Regions from separate parts of the Bacillus safensis genome, predicted to be linked through region 1. Evidence: riboswitches for the same ligand, from Rfam matches in the RefSeq annotation. Region 1 holds a riboswitch; each other region holds the start of a gene.

Region 1 (5,236 bases):
ATGCGGATGATATTATCATTTTTTGTAATTGTTCCATCAAAATCACAGCATACAATTGGTTTTTTCATTATTCTGCTACCCTTCCCCAAAGATCAAGTGCGGCTTTTAAGTCTTGGCAGGAAGCCGCCTTATCTTGGATGGACTCTTCATGTATCACGGCATCAATGATCGAACGAAATGCCTTCCCTCCTCCAATGGCTCCCCGCGGATGTCCGTGAATGCCTCCACCTGCATTTATCACATGATCAATTCCAAAATCTTTGATCAATACTGGTACCATTCCTGGATGAATGCCTGCTGACGGGACAGGGAATGTTTTTTGAACCGTATCCTCTTTTACGCAAGCTTCATAGATTCCAAAGGCATCTTTTTTCGAAAGAGCAACCGACCCATAAGGTGAGGGAAAGAGGCTCAAATCAGCGCCAGCATATCGATTTAATTTGCCTAAAAGAAGAGAATGCGAGAATCCATATTCAGGAGAGGATGTCAAAGCACCACTCACAGCGGGATGCGCCATAATCGGCAGTGGAATGTCTGGGTCCTCAGCTAGGCTTTGCATGACATCAAGGCCGTATGCAAAGACATTGAATAAGAGCGCATCTGCCCCAAGTTCAGCGGCCTTTCTCGCTCGATCCTTCAGGTCAAAGGTTCTGCCCGTTAAATTGACAGCATACAGTGTGCGGTGTCCTGTTTCTTCATAGGTTTCTTTTAAAATCGCTTTTCCTTCTTTGATTCGCTCTTCAAAAGGGGCTAATGGACTTTCGAATAAAATTTCATCGTCTTTGATGAAGTCAACCCCGCCTAATGCCTGTAAGCGGAGCTGCTCTTTTAAATCCTGCATATCACGGCCGATAACGCCTTTAAAAATACTCATCAATAATGGACGATCAAACACATTTACCTTTTTTCGTATGCCATCAATTCCAAATACAGGTCCTGGCAGGCTTTTTTTAAATTCTTCAGAAAATTGGATATCGACTAGCTTCACTTTTCCGTCTAGTGAAAGCTTTCCAAAAATCGTCGTAAAAACAGCTGGTAAATCAGCTGAAAAGTTTGCCTCAGGATAAGCAATGGTCACCTCTGATTGATAAAGGCCATTTTCGGCTGGAACAGCCTTTTCTAATACTTTTTCAACTCGGCCTTTATGCTTTTGAAGCTGCTCCTTTTTGAGCTGCGGCAAATCCGTCCATGATCCAACTGTTAAACCAAGCGCGATCTGCTCCGCTTTTCGATTTATTTGTTCATCCTCTCGATGTGTTAATACGTATGTTGCCAGTAATTCACTCACTAGGAATCCCCTTTCGATTGCGTCATGCATATGTTCAATAAAAAAACCTCTTCAAGTGCTTCATGAGCGCCTTAAAGAGGTTGTTTCGTGTCATTCATCCGAAGAATCTTATCTCTCAGCGCTTGCTGCAAGAATTAGCACCGTGCTTCATGGAAGTCGGTTGCCGGGCTTCATTGGGCTAGTCCCTCTGCCTACTCTTGATAAGAATATTCAATTTTCTTAAATATTGCCTGAATTATCGCACCATTTTTTTATGTTGTCAATGGCTTTTTTTCAAACAGCTTCAAAGCAGCGATGCGCTGAGCGGCTTCTTGTAATCGCTCCTCACTTGTTAGAAGCCCTACTCTCACGTACCCTTCACCGTGAGCACCAAAGCCATTGCCTGGCGCAACAACAACATGTGCCTTCTCTAATAATAAGTCAGAAAAGGCTTCAGATGTATATCCTTCCGGCACCTTTAACCAAGCAAAAAATGAACCCTTTGGTGCACTGACTTCCCAGCCAATTTCTTTGCAGGCAGCCATCCACACATTCCGCCTTTTCTCATATCCATCATTTTGCACCTGCACGCACGTTTGATCGCTTAATAGCGCTTCCGCTGCTGCATCTTGAGTGGCTTTAAACAGCGAGACAAACAGATGATCCTGATAAAGCTCAATTGCTTCAATAGCAGATGAATTTCCGGCTGCAAATCCTACTCTCCACCCTGCCATATTGTACGTTTTAGATAATGTGTAAATTTCTATTCCCGTCTCTTTCGCTCCCTCTACTTGCAGAAAGCTGAGCGGCTTTTCTCCATCAAATCCAATGCCGCCATATGCAAAATCATGGACTACACATAGCTCGTGATCTTTCGCAAATGTAACGGTTTCTTCAAAAAATGAACGGCTTGCCGTAGCCCCCGTCGGATTGTTGGGGTAATTTAAGTACATTAATTTTGCCTTTTTCTTATCATCCTCAGGCAGCAAATCGTAGTCAGGTAAAAAATCATTTTTTTCAAGAAGTGGCATGGTTACCATATGCGCTCCAGCAAGCACAGCGCCTGACCAATAATCAGGATAGCCAGGATCAGGGACAAGAAGCGTATCACCCGGATTCAGCAGGCATTGCGGCAGCTCAACAAGCCCTGCTTTCCCGCCAAATAAAATCGCAATTTCCGTCTTTGGATCAAGTGTGACGCCATATTCTCTTTCATAAAAAGCGGCAGCAGCCTTTTTTAATTTCGCTGTTCCACGGAATGAGGAGTATTGATGATTTTCAGGGTTTGCTACCGCTTTCTGCATGGCTTTTACAATGTGCGGAGGAGTTGGCTGATCAGGATTTCCCTGCCCCAAATTAATGATATCTGCCCCTTCCTGCACTTTTTTCTGCACCTTTTGGACAAGGGACGCAAAAAATTGTTTCGGTAATTGTTTCAACACATCTGATTGCTGGAATTCCATTTCTTCACCTTCTATTCAAGTTACGTGACAATACAATCACTGTAATGGATTGTTTTATGAATTGTAAAGCAATTTTGAAAAAAGATTGACATGTAAAGCAACGCTCTGATAATATCTTGAATTAAGAAATGCAAACAGACACGAAACAATTACATATTGATTTCTCTTATCGAGAGTTGGGCGAGGGATTTGGCCTTTTGACCCCAACAGCAACCGACCGTTAATACCACTGTGAAGTGGGGCGCAGCAAGTAACGCGCCAAGACAATTGTCTTATAGGGCACGGTGCTAATTCCATCAGACGTATGTGCTGAGAGATAAGAGAGGCTTTGAGCATACACACCATCAAGCCTCTTTCTCTCAGGAGAAAGAGGCTTTTTTATATGATTTGGAGGGGAAGCAATTGGTTACACTTACGGCATCATATGAAGAACTAACAGAAAGCTCGGCAGTTGCACTCGCAATTAGACTTGGTTTGATCCAAGAAAGCAGTCATTTGACATGTACTGAAATTGGTGACGGGAATTTAAATTACGTCTTTCATATTTATGATCACAAACAAGAAAAAGGATTGATCATCAAGCAGGCCCTGCCTTATGCAAAGGTGGTTGGGGAGAGCTGGCCGCTTACATTAGACCGGGCAAGAATTGAAAGTGCCGCCCTGATCAAGCAGTCAGAATATGCGCCGCATCTCGTACCAGCAGTCTATTATTCAGATACAGCTCTTGCAGTGACAGCCATGGAGGATCTCTCTCACTTAGAAATCGTCAGAAAAGGGCTAATTGCCGGAAAACAATATCCGCATTTATCTGATCATGTTGGAGAATTTTTAGGAAAAACACTTTTTTACACATCTGACTTTGCTACAAATCCTAAAATCAAAAAACAATTTGTGAAGCAATTTACGAACCCTGACCTGTGTGATATTACAGAAAAACTCGTCTTCACAGACCCTTTCTTTGATAGTGAAACAAATGACTTCGAAGAAGAATTAAGAGAATCAGCAGAAGCGCTTTGGAAAGATCTTGAAGTGCAGGCCAAAGCAGCAGAATTGAAGCGTATCTTCCTAACATCAGCTGAAACGCTGGTTCATGGTGATCTTCATACAGGCAGTATTTTTGCAAATGAGACTGAAACGAAAATCATTGATCCAGAATTCGCGTTTTACGGTCCCTTTGGATTCGATATCGGCCACTTTATCGCCAATCTGTTCCTGAATGCTTTATCTCGCGAGAATGAACACGAGCAGCAGCACCTTTTTGACCATGTCGTCAATGTATGGGCAACCTTCAAAGAAGTGTTCACAAAAGCTTGGAAAGAGGACAGCATTGAAGCGTTTAGTGTATCGGACAGCTTTTTAGAAACAACCTTTGACCGGATTTTAAAAGAAGCGACAGGCTTTGCCGGCTGTGAGCTTGTCCGCCGAACAATCGGTCTTGCTCATGCCGCTGATCTTGATGCGATTCCATCACCAACTAGACGGATTCAGCAGAAAAAAGCAGCACTGACACTTGGAAAAACATTTATCAAACAATATCATACAGTGGAAACAGCGTCTGATCTCGTCGCATTATTCCAGCCATCTGTAAAGGAGTGACGGGTTTTGTCAAAAGAATTTGAAGTCCCCCGTTCTGTCGAATGGGAAGAAAACCGTATTCACATTTTAAATCAGCAAAAATTACCGGCCGCAACCGTATTTGAGCATTTATATACAAAAGAAGATGTGTATGATGCGATTGTGTCATTAAAAGTACGCGGAGCGCCTGCGATTGGCATTACAGCAGCTTTTGGGCTGGCGCTTAGTGCGCAAGCCATTGAGACAGAAGAAATGGATGTGTTTAAACAAGAAGTCATTCGAATCAAAGAATATTTATACAGTGCTCGTCCAACCGCTGTGAACCTCGCCTGGGCATTAGACCGGCTGCTTCAGCGCATTCAGCGTGCAGCATCAGTGAATGCAGCCAAAACCGACCTTGTCCATGAAGCCATTCAAATTCAAATTGAAGATGAAGAAACATGCAGACAAATCGGTCAAAATGCACTTCAGCTCTTTAAATCAGGTGACCGTATCATGACCATTTGTAATGCAGGCTCCATCGCAACGAGCCGGTACGGAACAGCCCTTGCTCCCTTTTATTTAGCCAAAAAGAAAAATCTTGATCTTCACATTTATGCATGTGAAACACGCCCTGTTCTTCAAGGCGCTCGTCTGACAACATGGGAGCTCATGCAAGGCGGCGTGGATGTGACGCTCATTACAGATAACATGGCAGCCCATACGATGAAGGAAAAGCAAATTTCTGCTGTCATTGTTGGAGCTGACCGTATCGCCCGTAATGGAGATACAGCGAATAAGATTGGAACGTTAGGTCTTGCTGTTCTAGCCAAGCATTTTAACATTCCGTTTTTTGTAGCAGCACCGCTTTCAACCTTTGATGTATCCACCCGCGACGGGTCAGATATTCCAATTGAAGAGCGCGACCCGCTGGAAGTAAAGGAATTAAACG
Region 2 (5,236 bases), 120 kb from region 1:
ATAGCTTGTGGCCAAGGCCGAAGGAGCGCGCCTCTTTTAACACACAAATTCGTTCAAGCTTTGCCTTTGATCCCTCAATGATCCGCAGTCTAGCGGCCGCCTGAGGCTTTTTGTCATCATTGTAAATGACAAAATGGGTGGCTTTGTCTTCTAGTTCATCTATTTCGATCTCTATTGGAACTTCTTGTTCTTTTACGAATACTTCTTTTCGAACGTAATATGCATCTTCTCGTTGTGTTTGTTCTGTTGCGATGACTGTTTTCAAATGTCTTTAACCCTCTTCTCCTAAAATAAATGTTTCATAGACGGTCCAAGATCCGTTCTCTAATTGATATAAAAGGTGGAAGCGATCCACTGTTTCTTCATGGTCAATCTTTCTCAGCTTTAATGTGCCAAGTACGTCTGAATGCTCATCATCTGATAGTTTTTGAGCGACTGTCACATGCGGAACAAAGGCATATTCAGGTGTGCCGGCAAGTGGATCTGCGTACAATCTTTCATTGAGCGCCATGATGTCCTCGTTCGGTTCTACTTTCATATAAATGACGTTGTTTACAGGAGCGAATGAACTGAATTTTTTAATACGTAACGTAATAGGAGAAGCATTTTTTGCATAATCTCTTAACGTTGAGACGACCTCAGCCGCTTCTAGATCCGTTAATTCAAAAGGTGTTCTTAATGTTAAATGAGGCGGTATGAGTGCATAGTTCGGATCATAACGCTTCCGGTAAGAGTTCGCAATATCTTGCAATTTTTTTGATGGAAATATAACAACTCCGTATTTCATCATGTTCCCTCCTGAATAAGAAAGTATTTATTATTGTTTATTATAACAAAATTCAGTTGATTAACGAATATGGGAGCATTCTTTTTAACGAAGGCGCAATGAGCGGCTGCCAAAACGTCCATTTATGATCCCCTTCGAATGTCTCAAATAAATAATCCGCACCAGATTGTTCAAGAAGGGCCTTTAAATCTTCGTTCGGCTGAACAAAATCAAGCACCTGGCCATCTGTTGTTTTCACAGCGGTTTCCTCAAGCCCAATTTGATGGATAATGGCATAATGAGAAAGGGCTGTTGACTGTTTGACGGCTTCTAGAACCGACTTGTCAACGTAAGGGGACTGCAAAATCAGCCCGCCAAATAAAGAAGGATAATCAATGGCTGTCATGAGGGAAATCGTCGCACCCAGTGAATCACCAATAAACGTCCGTCCTGATCCAATTTGATAGGTTGGATAGTGTTTATCAATATAAGGGACCAGTTCATTTGCTAAAAAGCGTTTATACGCTTCAAACTTTGTACCGTCTGGATGATACGTGTTTCGTCTTTCTGTGACATTTTCATAAGGAACACCAATGATAATCGTGCGTTCCATTTCTTTGTTTTGCATCAATTCTTCTGCCTGTCTGCCTATTTTGCCTAGGCGGAAATAATCATGACCATCCTGAGCAATGATGACATGATATGTATAAAGGGGGGAGTAATTGACTGGCAAATAGATCAAAATGGTCATGTCCGCCCCAAGTTCTTTTGACTGTAAGGTTTCTTCTTGAATGATTCCTGTTTTCTTCACCATAATCCATTCCTCCAGCTAACCAAATTCATCATAAAGTGAAACGTTTCCATTCATTGTAACATGAAAAACAGCGTTGTTCCTATATGCTAACATGCAATCAAATCGTATAACATCCATTCTGTTATAAAATACAGAAAATTTTAATTAATCATGTCATTTCCCCTTGAAAAATGAGATTTAATGGGTTACAGTATTAAGAATTAGAACAGACAGACAACACATTCTTATCGTGAGAGGTGGAGGGACTGGCCCTTTGAAACCTCAGCAACCGGTATGCATCACTTCATGTGATGTACCAAGGTGCTAAATCCAGCAAGCAGCTTTTTTGCTTGGAAGATAAGAGGAAGCGATTAAACCCCTTCTTCTTATGAAGAAGGGGTTTTCTGTTTTGAAATCAGATTTTTACTTAGGATGGTGTCAAATGACAGAACATGTGGAAACGAAATTAGCGCAGATTGGAAACCGTAGCGAAGAGGTGACTGGCACTGTCAGTCCTCCCGTTTATCTTTCGACAGCATACAGACATAGAGGCATAGGGGAATCTACAGGATTTGATTACATTCGAACGAAAAACCCAACAAGACAGCTCGTAGAGGATGCAATTGCTTCACTCGAAGAAGGGACGGCCGGTTTTGCCTTCAGTTCGGGAATGGCGGCGATCCAAACGATCATGGCTCTATTTGAAAGCGGAGATGAACTCATCGTCTCTTCAGACCTATATGGCGGTACATACCGTTTGTTTGAAAACGAATGGAAAAAGTACGGCTTACGTTTTCTTTATGATGATTTTTCAGATGAAGACTGTTTACGCTCTAAAATCACGCCAAACACAAAAGCGGTCTTTATTGAAACACCGACAAATCCACTGATGCAGGAAGCAGATATTCAAAAAATAGCGAAGATTGCAAAAGAATATGGCGCTTTGGTGATTGTCGATAACACCTTTTACACACCAGTCTTGCAAAAGCCGATTACGCTTGGAGCGGACATTGTCATTCATAGCGCAACCAAATATTTAGGCGGACATAATGACGTTCTTGCCGGGCTTGTCGTCACAAAAGGAGAGCAGTTGTCTGAAGACATGTTCCAGCATCAAAACGCGATTGGAGCGGTTCTATCACCATTTGACTCATGGCTTTTAATGAGAGGAATGAAAACACTTGCTCTTAGAATGCGCCAGCACGAGGAAAATGCGAAGGAGCTGGCACAGTTTTTAGAGGAGCAGCCAGAAATTCAAGATGTGCTTTATCCAGGAAAGGGAGGCATGCTGTCATTCCGAGTAGCCAAAGAAGGCTGGGTCAATCCATTTTTGAAGCAGCTGAAAACGATTTGTTTTGCTGAAAGCCTTGGCGGAGTCGAAAGCTTCATTACGTATCCTGCAACGCAAACGCATATGGATATTCCAGAAGAGATTCGCATTGCAAACGGTGTATGTAACAAGCTGCTCCGATTCTCTGTTGGCATCGAGCATGTAGATGATCTGAAATCAGACCTAAAACAGGCACTATCACAAGTAAAAGAGGAGGTACACGCCAAATGACCACACACGATTGGACACTCGAAACACAACTCGTTCATAATGCGTTTAAAACAGACCGTTCAACAGGTGCAGTCAGTGTACCGATTCAGCATGCATCCACATTTCATCAAAGCAGCTTCGATGAATTTGGCCAATATGACTACTCCAGATCTGGGACTCCGACACGTCAAGCATTAGAGGATACGATTGCAGCGCTGGAAGGTGGAACGAGAGGGCTTGCCTTTGCATCAGGCATGGCAGCCATTTCAACCGCTTTTCTTCTATTATCAAAGGGAGATCATGTCCTTGTCACAAGAGATGTGTACGGCGGTACTTTCCGAATGATCACCCAAGTTCTTTCAAGATTTGGAATTGAGCATACCTTCGTGGACATGACGGATTTGAATGAAGTCAAAAGAGGCATTCAATCAAATACAAAGGTCATTTACATGGAAACACCGTCAAATCCAACACTAGGGATTACAGATATTGAAGGTGTCGTCCAGCTTGCGAAAGAGCATGGCTGTCTGACTTTCTTAGATAATACGTTTTTAACACCTGCGCTTCAGCGTCCGCTGGACCTTGGTGTTGACGTTGTTCTGCACAGCGCAACGAAATTTTTAAGCGGCCACAGTGATGTGCTGTCAGGCTTAGCCGTTGTGAAAGATAAGAAGCTGGGAGAGGAACTCTATTCACTGCAAAACTCCTTCGGTGCAGTCCTTGGCGTGCAGGATTGCTGGCTCGTGCTAAGAGGATTAAAAACCCTTCAGGTCAGATTAGAAAAAGCAAGCCAAACGGCATATGAACTCGCTACATTCCTCAAAGAACATCCTGCGGTGAAAAAAGTATACTACCCAGGCTTAGATGACCATCCGGGTGCAGATATTCAGCGAAAGCAAGCAAGCGGAGCAGGAGCCGTTCTCTCATTTGAACTAGAAAACCAAGCGGCTGTCAAAGAATTGGTGGATGCCGTTACATTACCTGTATTCGCCGTCAGCCTCGGCGCCGTCGAATCGATTCTGTCATACCCAGCCAAAATGTCCCATGCGGCTATGCCAAAAGAAGAAAGAGAAAAAAGAGGGATTACAGATGGGCTGCTTCGTTTAAGTGTCGGAGTTGAAAACGGAGAAGACCTCAAACGCGACTTCAAACAAGCACTTGATCAACTAAAGCCAGTTCTTGTGAATCAGTCATAAAAGTCAGTGAAAAGCCGGTGCCGATACCGGCTTTTTGGCTTTTTTGAACAAAACCATTGACGCCTTATTGTTATGGTTATATAATAGAGACTGTCAGTAATAGAAAGCCCAGAACTGATACATAACCCGATTCCGTAGCTCAGCTGGGAGAGCGCTACCTTGACAGGGTAGAGGTCGCTGGTTCGAGCCCAGTCGGAATCATCGTTTAAACCCTTGCCTAGCAAGGGTTTTTGGTTTTTCCGGCAACGAATATTTGTTCTGTTTCTTTTGGTTGGGGACGAATTGGGGACGAACTTTTTCCATTAGATGGTTTCTCAGTATTTTTAGGATCAAAAGTATGTAATTTTCTTGCCTTGTATTGAATTTAAGGTGAAAAAATGTTTTTTATTAACCGTTTGTTATAATGCGAAAAGTAGCCCCTTTCCTTAGTGGATAGGGGCATTTTTAATAATAGATACACTTTTAATTATACCTTCCTGTATTCATATCACCAAAGGAATTTATTCAGAGCATAAAATTCTATATTAATAAGCGTACTTTATTCTCTATTCTTTAATGATTATGTTATCGATACTGATTTTAACCATTTAACCATTTAATCCAGTATGGATACAATTGATCCTTGATCTCAAAAGTAATCCAAGGAAACAGGAAGCAAAAGATAAGCAAGGTAAGGAATATCGGTATGAATAATCTTTCTAAAAATATTGTGAATTTTTTTTCACCGTCTTTTAATGTCGGTAGTGCTATTCTAGCAGTCGACATTATTATGAAAACTGTAAGAAGAATTATTCCAGAGCTTCGTCCAATTAAATAATACAAAGCATCTTTTCCCCAGATGTTCTTAATATGCGCAGATACACTATCTAACCAAGATGAAATAGAGTTTCCACCTTGAAATATTATAGATATGTTAAACTTCAAATTCTTATCGATTTCAG
Region 3 (5,236 bases), 1.5 Mb from region 1:
AGGATCCCTTCTTTTCTCCGCTCTTCCGGCACAAGTGCCATTCCAGCTCTCACCGCTTGATGAGGCGATGTGATGCGGATGGTTTGACCATGAAGCTGCACGGTCCCCGTCTTTTTTTCTTCTGAGGCACCAAAAAGGGCTTTGCACAATTCTGTTTTACCAGCACCGACAAGTCCTGCGATCCCGAGAATTTCTCCTTTTTTGACATAAAAGTGAATGTTGTTTAATTTATGTTGATCGTTTAGCTCTTTCACTTCAAGCACAATAGGTGCATCTTTCAGTGGCCTGCGAGACGGGAATTGCTCCTCTAATGGTGCGCCTAGCATTTCTTCAATGACCTGCTGCGGATTTGTGTCTTTGACAAGGTGAGCTGTGACATCCGTTCCATTTCGCATCACAGTCAATTCATCACAGATGGTGAAAATTTCAGGCATGCGGTGAGAAATAAACACGATCCCCTTCCCATTCTGTTTCAACCGATCAATCATTGAGAATAATTTACTTGTTTCTGCATGACTAAGCGGAGCCGTTGGTTCATCTAAGATTAAAATGCTGCATTTAATGGAAACGGCCTTGGCAATGAGCACCAACTGTTTTTCGGCAAGGGTCAGATCGCTGACAAGTCGTTTTGTGGAGATGTCGATGTCCATTTCTTTTAATAGTTGAGCCGCCTTGCGATGCAGCTCTTTCCAACTGACAAATGTTTTTTTCTCAATCTCATGCATCATCATATTCTCACCAACACTTAAGTAGGGAACAAGCGCCGTATCCACTTCTTGGTGGACCGTCTGCACACCATATGAGGATGCATCCTTTGGGGTTTGAATGGATGCCGCCTGGCCATTGATGTAGATGGTCCCGTCGAAGTGGGAATGAGCGCCAGAAAGAACCTTCATTAACGTTGACTTCCCAGCACCATTTGCTCCAATCAGTGCATGGACCGTCCCTTTTTTTAATGTGAAATTCACTTGATCTAACGCTTTGACCCCTGGGAATTCAATTGAAATATTCTTCATACGAACAAGCGGCGCTGTCATAGGTGTCCTCCTTCTCTTGATATCATCTGAAAAACGAAACACCCTCTATGAAAAGAGAGTGCACGTCGTTTATTTTGCATAATGCTTCTTCAAAGTCTTCATCCAATCTTCCTCAAAAGCAGTCGATGAACCGAATCCCTTCACTTCGTCTGCAAGATTGACCATGTTAATGGCTTTTCCTGCTTGTTGAAGCTGCTTTTGCGAGATGAGAGAGGCCTCAAGGTCATAGGAAGACGGTGTTTTCTCACCAGCTATTTTCTTCGCAAGAATCCTCACGTCGACTGCGCCGATGAGCTTCGGATCAACCGCTGCTGTATACTTCCACGGACTGTCCTTCGCCGTCATTGCTTGAAGATCCGCATTTGATACATCAATCCCATAAATCTTCACTTCTGTTCTTCCTGCTTCTTTTAACGCTCTTGCTGCCCCAATGGCAAAGGCATCCCATGTGGCAAAAATAGCGTCCAGCTTGCCCTTTGGATACTTATTCAGCATGGCCGCTACTGCATTTTGCGTTTGAACAGACGTATCAGAGGAGGCAATACCAAAGCGGTCAAGCTCCTTAATTCCTGAATGTTGTTTAAGCGTTTCTTGATAGACCTTATTTCGTCTCACCATTGGCGGGAATCCATCTACCCACAGGTACGCAATATTTGCTTTTCCTTTAAAATCAGACACGAGCGCATCTAATGATTTTTTCGCTAATTGTTCGTCATCTTGAGACGTCACTGTGACCCCTTTGATGTCCTTCAGCTTAGGATTCGAATCAAACGCTACAACTGGAATGCCTTTCGCTGTGATCTTTTTCACATCAGCGACTGTCGCCTCGTCGTCCCCGTGAGAGATGATAAAACCGTCATAATTTTCTTCAAGCGCCTGAGAGATGGCATCATGGAACTTCGCTGTATCTCCATTTGCGGTGTAGACATCTACCGTAAAGCCGAGTGCTTCACCTTCTGCCTTGGTTCCAGCTAAAAATTGAGCTGTATGATCGTCTCCTCCAATTTTGCGGATGACTTTAATTTTTGCTCCCTGTCCCTTTGCAAATCGCTTCGGTACATTGTCAAAAGAGACTTTTTCGTTCGTATTTGCCTTTGAGCCTGCACTTGATCCAGTGCCGCAGCCTGTTAATAGGATGGTTAATGCCGTTAATAAGACAAGACATGATGTAAAATGCTTACGCTTCATTGCTGTTCCTCCTCAAGTTGTTTTGATTTTTCACATCGGAAAACTAGGTAAAAAAGTGGAAATACGCCTGTAAAACAGGCATTTGATTTGAAAAAAGAGACGAAAAAAAGCCTCTCTTGGAAAGAGAGGCTTGATCACCGTTGCATGAAACATGTATCGGGAAGTCTTCCTCTCTTATCTGTCAAAGCTGTAACAGCTTTGCAGGAATTAGCACCAATTTCTAAAATAGAAACGGTTGCCGGGCGTCATAGGGCCAGTCCCTCTGCCTCTCTTGATAAGAGATCCGTTATGAAATTTGTTTTCGTTGAAATGTCTTCTTTACTTTAATGTGATGTCACATCAATGTCAATGACTTTTTTGAAATTTTCTAAAATATCATCAGTTTCCGATGATTTTCTTCGCAGGTGATGATTTCTTCAGACGGAAATCATATTTTTTCTCATTCACAAATTGCGGGTTAAGATGTGCTGATCCTTTATCTTGACCGCTTTTAGAGAGATACGTTTTGTAGCCTTCCAGCCATTTCCCGTGCCATACCCACTGTGATGCTTTTGCACCTTTGCGGTCATCATAAACGTTCTTCTGGAAGGTATTCTTTTGGTTCACTGGATAAAGATTCACGACTAAATAATGCGAGGCACTAGCGGTCATGATATTATTCGTGATTCGATTGTTCACTGCTTGATACTGCATCAGCAATTGACCGCCTTCTAAACCGGCTGTGTCATTTTTGTACAAAGTATTATGTGAGATCGTCGTATTGGTTGTACCGCCACGCTTCTTATCATAGCCGCCAATAGAAATGCCTGTATAACGGTTCAAATACACTTGATTGTGTTCGATGCGGATGCGGTCCGCCATTTTTCCTTTATGTTCGCTTGTGACTTCAATCCCTAAGTCATTGTGATGTGAGATGTTATGATCGATCACAATGTCTTTTCCGCCATCGACATAAATTCCGCCAGCAGAAATGTCGCTGCCATAGGCCGGGTTCCCTGCACTCGTAATCTCATATACTTTGTTTCTTGAGACGACACCGTTTCTGACTTGATCATACTTTTTAGAGGGTGCCACGTTCTCAAATCCAATTAAATCAATGCCAATATTATCAGTGTGCCGGACCGTATTATGTGTCACACGGAACTTTTTCACGTTCCCATTTAGCACAAGCGCTTCACTGAAGCCCAGCTTTAATTTTTCAACGGTATTTCCTTTGATTTCAATGTCTTCAATCGCTGCTGGAGCTTTTGTCCCATAGACAGCAATTCCATGTGCATTTCCATTTTCATGTTTCGTCTGAATATCATACACTCGGTTATTAAGCAGTTTGACGCCTTTGCCGCTTCCTTTGATGAAAATACCAACTGGTGTTAAATCTTCTTTATTCGTCTTAAGATGTCCTACAGTCAGGCCTTTGAGGGTGATGTAGCTCTTTTGATCGATCGTGACAAGACCGCCATCGGCTTGATTTCCTTTAAGGGAAGCCCCGCTAATCACAGGTTTTTCTTTTCCATAAGCTTGAAAGACAACGGGTGCTTTCTTTGTTCCTGAATGGCGGACAATCAATTTTTCTTTGTATGTACCGCCTCTCATGTAAATGGTTGCCCCAGCCTTCGCCATACTTGCTGCTTTTTTCAGCGTGCGGAAAGGTTTTTGCTTTGTTCCCGGGTTTTTGTCGCTTCCGTTTACCGCTACGTAATAGGCTGTGCTTTGCTTAGCGCCAGCCTCATCTGTCATCGCTTGACAGCCAAAGCTGATGACGGTCATGAATAAAATGAGTAAAATGCCTGGTATCGCTCGTTTCATCTTGTTGTTTGCTCCTTTCCCTTCTCTCCTTCCTTTATCGGTTAAAAAAAAGAGGATTAAAATATGACGATGTCCCTTGCAATGTACTAGTCAAAAGGTGTATGGTTGAAAGAATATCTTACAGGAAAACCATTCGTTTTTAAATTGTCAGATTAATCAGTTAATAACGCATTTGGATTTTATTTCTTTTTTTAAAAGGGGTGACATGAGCCAAACTGACAGCAGAGAGAAGGAAAGCGCTTTAACAGATTTTTCTTGTCTGAATTACAGAAAACCTATTGCTAATATTTTGTGAAGGTATAGAATAGAATCATAATTATTTCATATTATTAGAATTTTCAAATAATCAAACAGCAAGGAGATTTACAATGCCAAAACAACCCATCCGCGTTGAACTTAGTTCAACAAAAAAACCAAAACCTCAATCTGATCAACTTGAATTCGGAAAAATCTTCACAGATCACATGTTTGTGATGGATTATTCAGTTGATAAAGGCTGGTACGATCCAAGAATTATCCCTTATCAAGCCATTCCAATGGACCCAGCGTCGATGGTCTACCATTATGGTCAATCTGTTTTTGAAGGCTTGAAAGCTTATGTTTCTGAGGATCAAAAAATTCTCTTATTCCGTCCGGAAAAAAACATGGAACGCTTAAACAGATCCAATGACCGCCTGTGTATTCCGCAAATTGATACAGAAACAGTATTAGAGGGCTTAAATGAACTCATTCGTATTGATAAGGATTGGGTACCTGATGCAGAGGGAACTTCCTTGTATATTCGTCCATTCATTATTTCCACTGAGCCGTATTTAGGCGTTGCACCGTCTAGCACGTATAAGCTGCTCATTATCTTATCTCCTGTGGGATCATACTATAAAGAAGGCATTCATCCGGTTAAAATTGCAGTTGAAAATGAGTTTGTCCGTGCCGTTAAGGGTGGAACAGGAAATGCCAAAACAGCTGGAAACTATGCCTCAAGCCTTAAAGCACAGCAGGTTGCTGAAACGAAAGGATTTTCACAGGTTCTTTGGCTTGATGGGGTCGAGAAAAAATACATTGAAGAAGTCGGCAGCATGAATATCTTCTTTAAAATCAATGGCGAAATCGTGACGCCTGAATTGAACGGCAGCATTTTAGAAGGCATCACACGCAACTCTGTGCTTGAACTGTTAAAGCATTGGGGAATTCCAGTAACAGAGCGC
Region 4 (5,236 bases), 1.4 Mb from region 1:
ATGAAACATACGCGAAAACATTGTTCACCCGCTTTAAAGACAAAGTAAAATATTGGATGACCTTCAATGAAATCAACGTTGTATTACATGCGCCTTTCACTGGCGGCGGACTTGTATTTGAAGAGGGTGATGACGAGAAAAGCATTCAATATCAAGCAGCGCATCACCAATTTGTTGCAAGTGCTTTGGCTGTCAAAGCAGGACACGAAATCATTCCTGATGCGAAAATCGGCTGTATGATTGCAGCGATGACAACTTATCCGTACAGCTCAAGACCAGAAGATATGTTTGCTGCAATTGAGCAAGACCGTAAAACATTATTCTTCTCAGATGTACAGGCAAGAGGTTATTACCCAGGTTACATGAAACGTTATTTCCTTGAAAATGACATCAACATCGAGTTCCAAGAAGGGGACGAAGATATTTTAAGAAACCATACAGTGGACTATATTGGCTTCAGCTATTATATGAGCTTTGTGACAAGTACAGATCCAGAGATTCTTGGACAAGTGACTGGCGGTAACTTATTTGAAGGTGTGAAAAACCCTTATCTAGAAGCAAGTGATTGGGGCTGGCAAATTGATCCGAAAGGACTTCGTACAACACTGAATCAGCTGTATGACCGCTACCAAAAGCCATTGTTTATCGTAGAAAATGGATTGGGTGCTGTCGATCAAGTAGAAGAAGACGGATCCATTCAAGACGATTACCGAATTGATTACCTCAGAAGCCATTTGCTAGAGGCGAGAGAAGCGATTGCAGACGGAGTTGACCTGATCGGTTATACAAGCTGGGGCCCAATTGACCTTGTCAGCGCATCAACGGCTGAAATGAAAAAACGCTACGGCTTCATTTATGTTGACCGTGATAATGAAGGAAACGGTACATTAGATCGAAAGAAAAAGAAAAGCTTCGATTGGTATGAACAAGTGATTGCGACAAATGGTGAACATTTGGATGCATAAAAGAAAAAGACAAACCGCCATACTGCGGTTTGTCTTTTTTTCTTCTCTGAGGGACTACGAAGTCCACACTTGATCAGCAATCTCAATCACATGACGCAGCTTTTCCCATTGCTGCTCTTCTGTTAACAGGTTGCCTTCCTCTGTTGAGGCGAATCCGCATTGTGGACTCAAACAAATTTGGTTAATGTCCACATATTGAGCCGCTTCCTCAATGCGTTTTTTAATCTGTTCAACTGGCTCAAGCTCTCCGTATTTTGAAGTGACAAGGCCTAGTACGATTTGAAGGTTTGGGTTCTTCACATATCGAAGGGGCTCAAATCCGCCAGAACGATCGTCGTCAAACTCTAAAAAGAGACCATCAAGATCTAAGCCGGCAAAAATAGTTTCTGCCGCTGCTTCGTAACCACCTTCAGCTGCCCAAGTTGATTTAAAGTTACCGCGGCAAATGTGCATCGTGATCACCAAATCCTCTGGGCGGTCGGCAACAGCTTCATTGATTGTCTTCGCAAACGATTCACGAAGTTCATCTTCTTCACGGCCAAAGGCTTTGATTTGTTCATGGCCTTTTTCAGAAAAGAACACTGCCCATGCCGTATCATCCAGCTGCAAGTAGCGGCAGCCTGCATCATAAAAAGCACGGATGGCTTTCTTATACGCTTGTGCCACATCATGGTGAAATTCCTCTAAGCTGTCATACACTCCTTCTTCAAGCTTTCCACGGAAAAAGAGCATATTCGGACTTGGAATCGTCATTTTAGCCGTATGATCACCAGCGATGCTGTGAAGGAAACGATAATCCTCCAGCATTGGATGATCTGTAAAATCGATCTTGCCTGTTACCTTGATACCTCTAGCTTTTGTCGTTGTGTTATGGAATTGAATGCCTTGATCTGCTTCAAATCCTTCAACTCCATCGAGTCCTTCAAGAAAGTCAAAATGCCACCATGCACGTCTGAATTCACCATCTGTGACAACCTCTAACCCAATTTCTTTTTGCTTCTCTACAATACGTGTAATTTCTTCGTTTTCAATTTGTCGGAGCTGCTCTGCTGTCAGCGTACCGTCTGCTTTTTGCTTGCGTGCTTCCTTGATGCGCTCTGAACGAAGTAAACTTCCTACTTGATCTGCGCGGAATGGCGGTTTCGTTGTTTTCTTTCCAATGGTTTGTACTTGTGTCATGCTGAATCCCTTCTTTCCTCAGGTTAAAAAATCAAATAAAAAAGCTCTTCCTTAGATAAGGAAGAGCATCATATACTGTGAGAACTCTGCCTTATCTTCAAACAAGCATTTGCTTGCTTAAGGAATTAGCACCATTCTGTTCCTAGGAACAGCGGTTGCCGGGTTTCACAGGGCCAGTCCCTCCACCACTCTTAATAAGGTTACCTTTTGATTCAATTTTCTTAATAAACACAATTATTCAACCTTTTCGAGGAAAAGTCAATGGTTTTTACAATTTAATTTCCTACATGAACAAATCAGCGACAAGAACACCAGCAAGTCCGACAAGTGAAAGCACGGTGACCATCAATGTCCACGTTTTAAAGGTTTGAGCCATTGATAGGTTAAAGTATTCTTTATAAATCCAGAAACCCGCATCATTCACATGAGAGAATGTAATACTTCCCGCACCTGTTGCGATCACCATTAATTCAGGGCTGACACCCGTCAGGCCAATCAGTGGTGCAGAAATGCCAGCCGCCGTGAGACCGGCGACAGTGGCTGATCCTAAAGAGACACGAAGGACAGCAGCAATGAGCCAAGTCAGAAGCAGGGGAGAAAGTGTGCTTCCTTGCATGATCCCTGCAATGTATTGATCGACGCCGCTATCAATGAGCACTTGTTTAAAGGCACCGCCGCCTGCAATAATTAATAGAATCATAGCAATAGAGCCGATAGAATCCGTGATGGACTTCATCACTTCCTGCATGCTCTTTCCTCTTCCAAGCCCAAACGTGTAGATGGCAAGCAGCACTGAGATTAATAGTGCAATCGCCGGTTCGCCTAAAAACTCAGCAGTTGGCAGCAATGGAGAGGATGGGAAGAAAATTTCTAGAAATGCTCTAAATGTCATAAGCAATACAGGCAGAACAGCGGTGAAAATGCTAATGCCGAAGCTAGGCATTTCTTCTTCTGTGAATTCCTTTGGATTAAATAAGTTCTTTGGAATATGTGCGTGCAACTGATCTTTTTTAAATAGTTTCGTAAACAGAAGTCCGCCTACTAAAACAGCAGGAATCGCTAAAATAATCCCAACCAATAAGGTTTGTCCCATGTTTGCCTGAAAGACATTTGCAATGGCAGTCGGTCCTGGGTGAGGGGGGAGGAAGCCATGTGTGGTGATGAGTGCAGCGACGAGCGGCATCCCCACATACAGCACAGGAAGTCTTGCAGCCTGAGCGATCGTAAAGACTAATGGAATTAAGATAATGAATCCGGTTTCATAAAATAGAGCAATTCCAATCACAAATCCAGTCAGCATCGTCGCCCATTGGATTTTTCCGATGCCAAATCGGTCAATGAGTGTCATCGCGATCCGCTGAGCTCCGCCAGAATCAGCCATCAATTTCCCAAGCATCGCACCAAAACCGAGAACGAGTGCGAGATGCCCGAGCGTACTGCCAAGTCCTTTTTCGACGGAAGCGATCGCTTCTAGTGGTGTCATCCCTTCTAACACAGCAACAATTAAAGAGACAATAATCAAAGATATGAAAGCGTTTAACTTAAAGACAACCATGAGTAAAAGCAATAACAAAACGCCAAGTCCTATAAACACTAACGACATGATCTTTCCTCCTTTGTGGTGCATAAGGGGCGCAAACACCCCCTATGCCTTATCCTTCAAGTATGTCTACAGCTTCTTTTAACGTATCCTTTGACCCAACATTTCCCGGGAAAATCACATAAGACATGAAAGGGAATTTGCTTTCTTCTCCTGTTTGCCAAACGGGGATCCCTGGTTTGATTTGACCTGCCACGGTCGCACGTTTCACGCTAAGTCCTCTTGTTCCAATATCGCTGGAGGTAATTCCACCTTTGGCAATAAGATACTTAGGACGAATGGTGAGACGCTGGACAATACTTGTCACAGCATCACTAATCTGTACAGAGAGCTTTAATTCTTCCTCTTGGCGATCATCCCCAAGATCAAGCCGTTCTCTTCTTGTATAAACAGCTACAGATTGACCTGCTGCCAACAGTGCTTCAGTTTGCTGAATGACACGGTCAATTTCTTCGCGAAAGGCATCAGGCTCTAATACGAGGTGGGTATTAAATTCAATAAAAGCTATCTCTTTATCTTGTTGCAGCGCTTTTAATTGTTCTGTTGTTTTTTTCACATGAGAACCGATCATAATGAGACCACCATGCGGGCTTTCTTCTTGGATCAAGGCATCTCTTGTTAATAAGGCTTGATCCCCTATACCGCCAAGTACTTTTGTGAGCGCCGCCGCACTTCTGAACATCAGCTGCTGTCCTGCTTGAATGGCTTCAATGAGAGCGGTGACAAAGACTTTGACATCATCATAGTCCACCGCGTTTACAACCACCTTTTTGAAATCCTTGACACTCATGAGCTGCTGTTTGATTTGATCAATGCGTAAAGCCCGCAGATCAGCTAACGAAATGTAGGTAGTGTTCTCTTTTGTGAACATTCCTTCTGACTTTTCTTCAATCCATTCTCCAAGATGAGAAGATTGAAAGCCGAATGTACGGTCTCTTGCAAATTCTGTGTCACCAGCAGGAATTAATTCGTGTCCTTCCTGTACGTAATGAATATTGTCGATCGTAAAGCGTCCACCTTCTTGGAAAAAAGGAAGAAGGATTTCACCATCGAACTGGCGGGAGCTTTGCTGTTCAATGGTCGTTTTGAGTACTTCAGTTTCAAGCGGAAAGTGTCCGCGAAGAGTAGAATCCCCTCGGCTGACAATGACGAAGTCCTGATTAAGACGTTCAGCCACCTTTACAATGGTTGCTGCGATTGTTTTGTGCGCAGCGGCAGTTTCTTTCTCAGTCATACTGCGTGAATTGGTCAAAATAAAGAACATGCGGCTGTCTTCAAGAAAACCAGCCTCAATGCTTTCTTCTGACCAATCGGTGAAAACAGAGATGCCATGTACGGTTTGAATCCCTGTTGGATCATCGTCTAATACAATGACTTTATGACGAAAGCTGCTCAGTGCTTGTTCGTATGCTGATTGAATGGCCTTTGAATCTGCTTTCGGAATGGCATTTAGTATGTCAGTGCTTTGCTTCATGACCATCTCATCCTTTCT

Evidence for each region. Region 1 has a riboswitch for S-adenosylmethionine ahead of mtnW (2,3-diketo-5-methylthiopentyl-1-phosphate enolase). Riboswitches for the same ligand answer to the same signal wherever they lie in the genome.
Region 2: linked by a shared signal. The riboswitch ahead of AAYR28_RS05705 (methionine biosynthesis PLP-dependent protein) and the one ahead of mtnW (2,3-diketo-5-methylthiopentyl-1-phosphate enolase) in region 1 are both predicted to bind S-adenosylmethionine.
Region 3: linked by a shared signal. The riboswitch ahead of AAYR28_RS17755 (sugar ABC transporter substrate-binding protein) and the one ahead of mtnW (2,3-diketo-5-methylthiopentyl-1-phosphate enolase) in region 1 are both predicted to bind S-adenosylmethionine.
Region 4: linked by a shared signal. The riboswitch ahead of AAYR28_RS18065 (5-methyltetrahydropteroyltriglutamate--homocysteine S-methyltransferase) and the one ahead of mtnW (2,3-diketo-5-methylthiopentyl-1-phosphate enolase) in region 1 are both predicted to bind S-adenosylmethionine.

What each region holds. Positions count from the first base shown of each region.
Region 1 covers NZ_CP154909.1:1,253,817-1,259,052, reverse strand. The annotation lists gene AAYR28_RS06395 (2-hydroxy-3-keto-5-methylthiopentenyl-1-phosphate phosphatase) at 1-68, opposite strand, end outside; gene mtnW (2,3-diketo-5-methylthiopentyl-1-phosphate enolase) at 68-1,288, opposite strand; SAM riboswitch class I at 1,394-1,495, opposite strand; gene AAYR28_RS06385 (pyridoxal phosphate-dependent aminotransferase) at 1,540-2,730, opposite strand; SAM riboswitch class I at 2,895-3,052, shown strand; gene mtnK (S-methyl-5-thioribose kinase) at 3,133-4,326, shown strand; gene mtnA (S-methyl-5-thioribose-1-phosphate isomerase) at 4,333-5,236, shown strand, end outside.
Region 2 covers NZ_CP154909.1:1,129,707-1,134,942, forward strand. The annotation lists gene AAYR28_RS05690 (GNAT family N-acetyltransferase) at 1-265, opposite strand, end outside; gene AAYR28_RS05695 (YjcG family protein) at 272-787, opposite strand; gene AAYR28_RS05700 (alpha/beta hydrolase) at 840-1,580, opposite strand; SAM riboswitch class I at 1,802-1,923, shown strand; gene AAYR28_RS05705 (methionine biosynthesis PLP-dependent protein) at 2,002-3,120, shown strand; gene metC (cystathionine beta-lyase) at 3,117-4,295, shown strand; tRNA gene AAYR28_RS05715 (tRNA-Val) at 4,424-4,496, shown strand; gene AAYR28_RS05720 (hypothetical protein) at 4,875-5,236, opposite strand, start outside.
Region 3 covers NZ_CP154909.1:3,442,875-3,448,110, forward strand. The annotation lists gene AAYR28_RS17750 (sugar ABC transporter ATP-binding protein) at 1-1,037, opposite strand, end outside; gene AAYR28_RS17755 (sugar ABC transporter substrate-binding protein) at 1,107-2,225, opposite strand; SAM riboswitch class I at 2,397-2,506, opposite strand; gene AAYR28_RS17760 (right-handed parallel beta-helix repeat-containing protein) at 2,604-4,031, opposite strand; gene AAYR28_RS17765 (branched-chain amino acid aminotransferase) at 4,400-5,236, shown strand, end outside.
Region 4 covers NZ_CP154909.1:3,502,951-3,508,186, reverse strand. The annotation lists gene AAYR28_RS18070 (glycoside hydrolase family 1 protein) at 1-965, shown strand, start outside; gene AAYR28_RS18065 (5-methyltetrahydropteroyltriglutamate--homocysteine S-methyltransferase) at 1,020-2,144, opposite strand; SAM riboswitch class I at 2,233-2,345, opposite strand; gene AAYR28_RS18060 (gluconate:H+ symporter) at 2,428-3,747, opposite strand; gene AAYR28_RS18055 (four-carbon acid sugar kinase family protein) at 3,797-5,218, opposite strand; gene garR (2-hydroxy-3-oxopropionate reductase) at 5,226-5,236, opposite strand, start outside.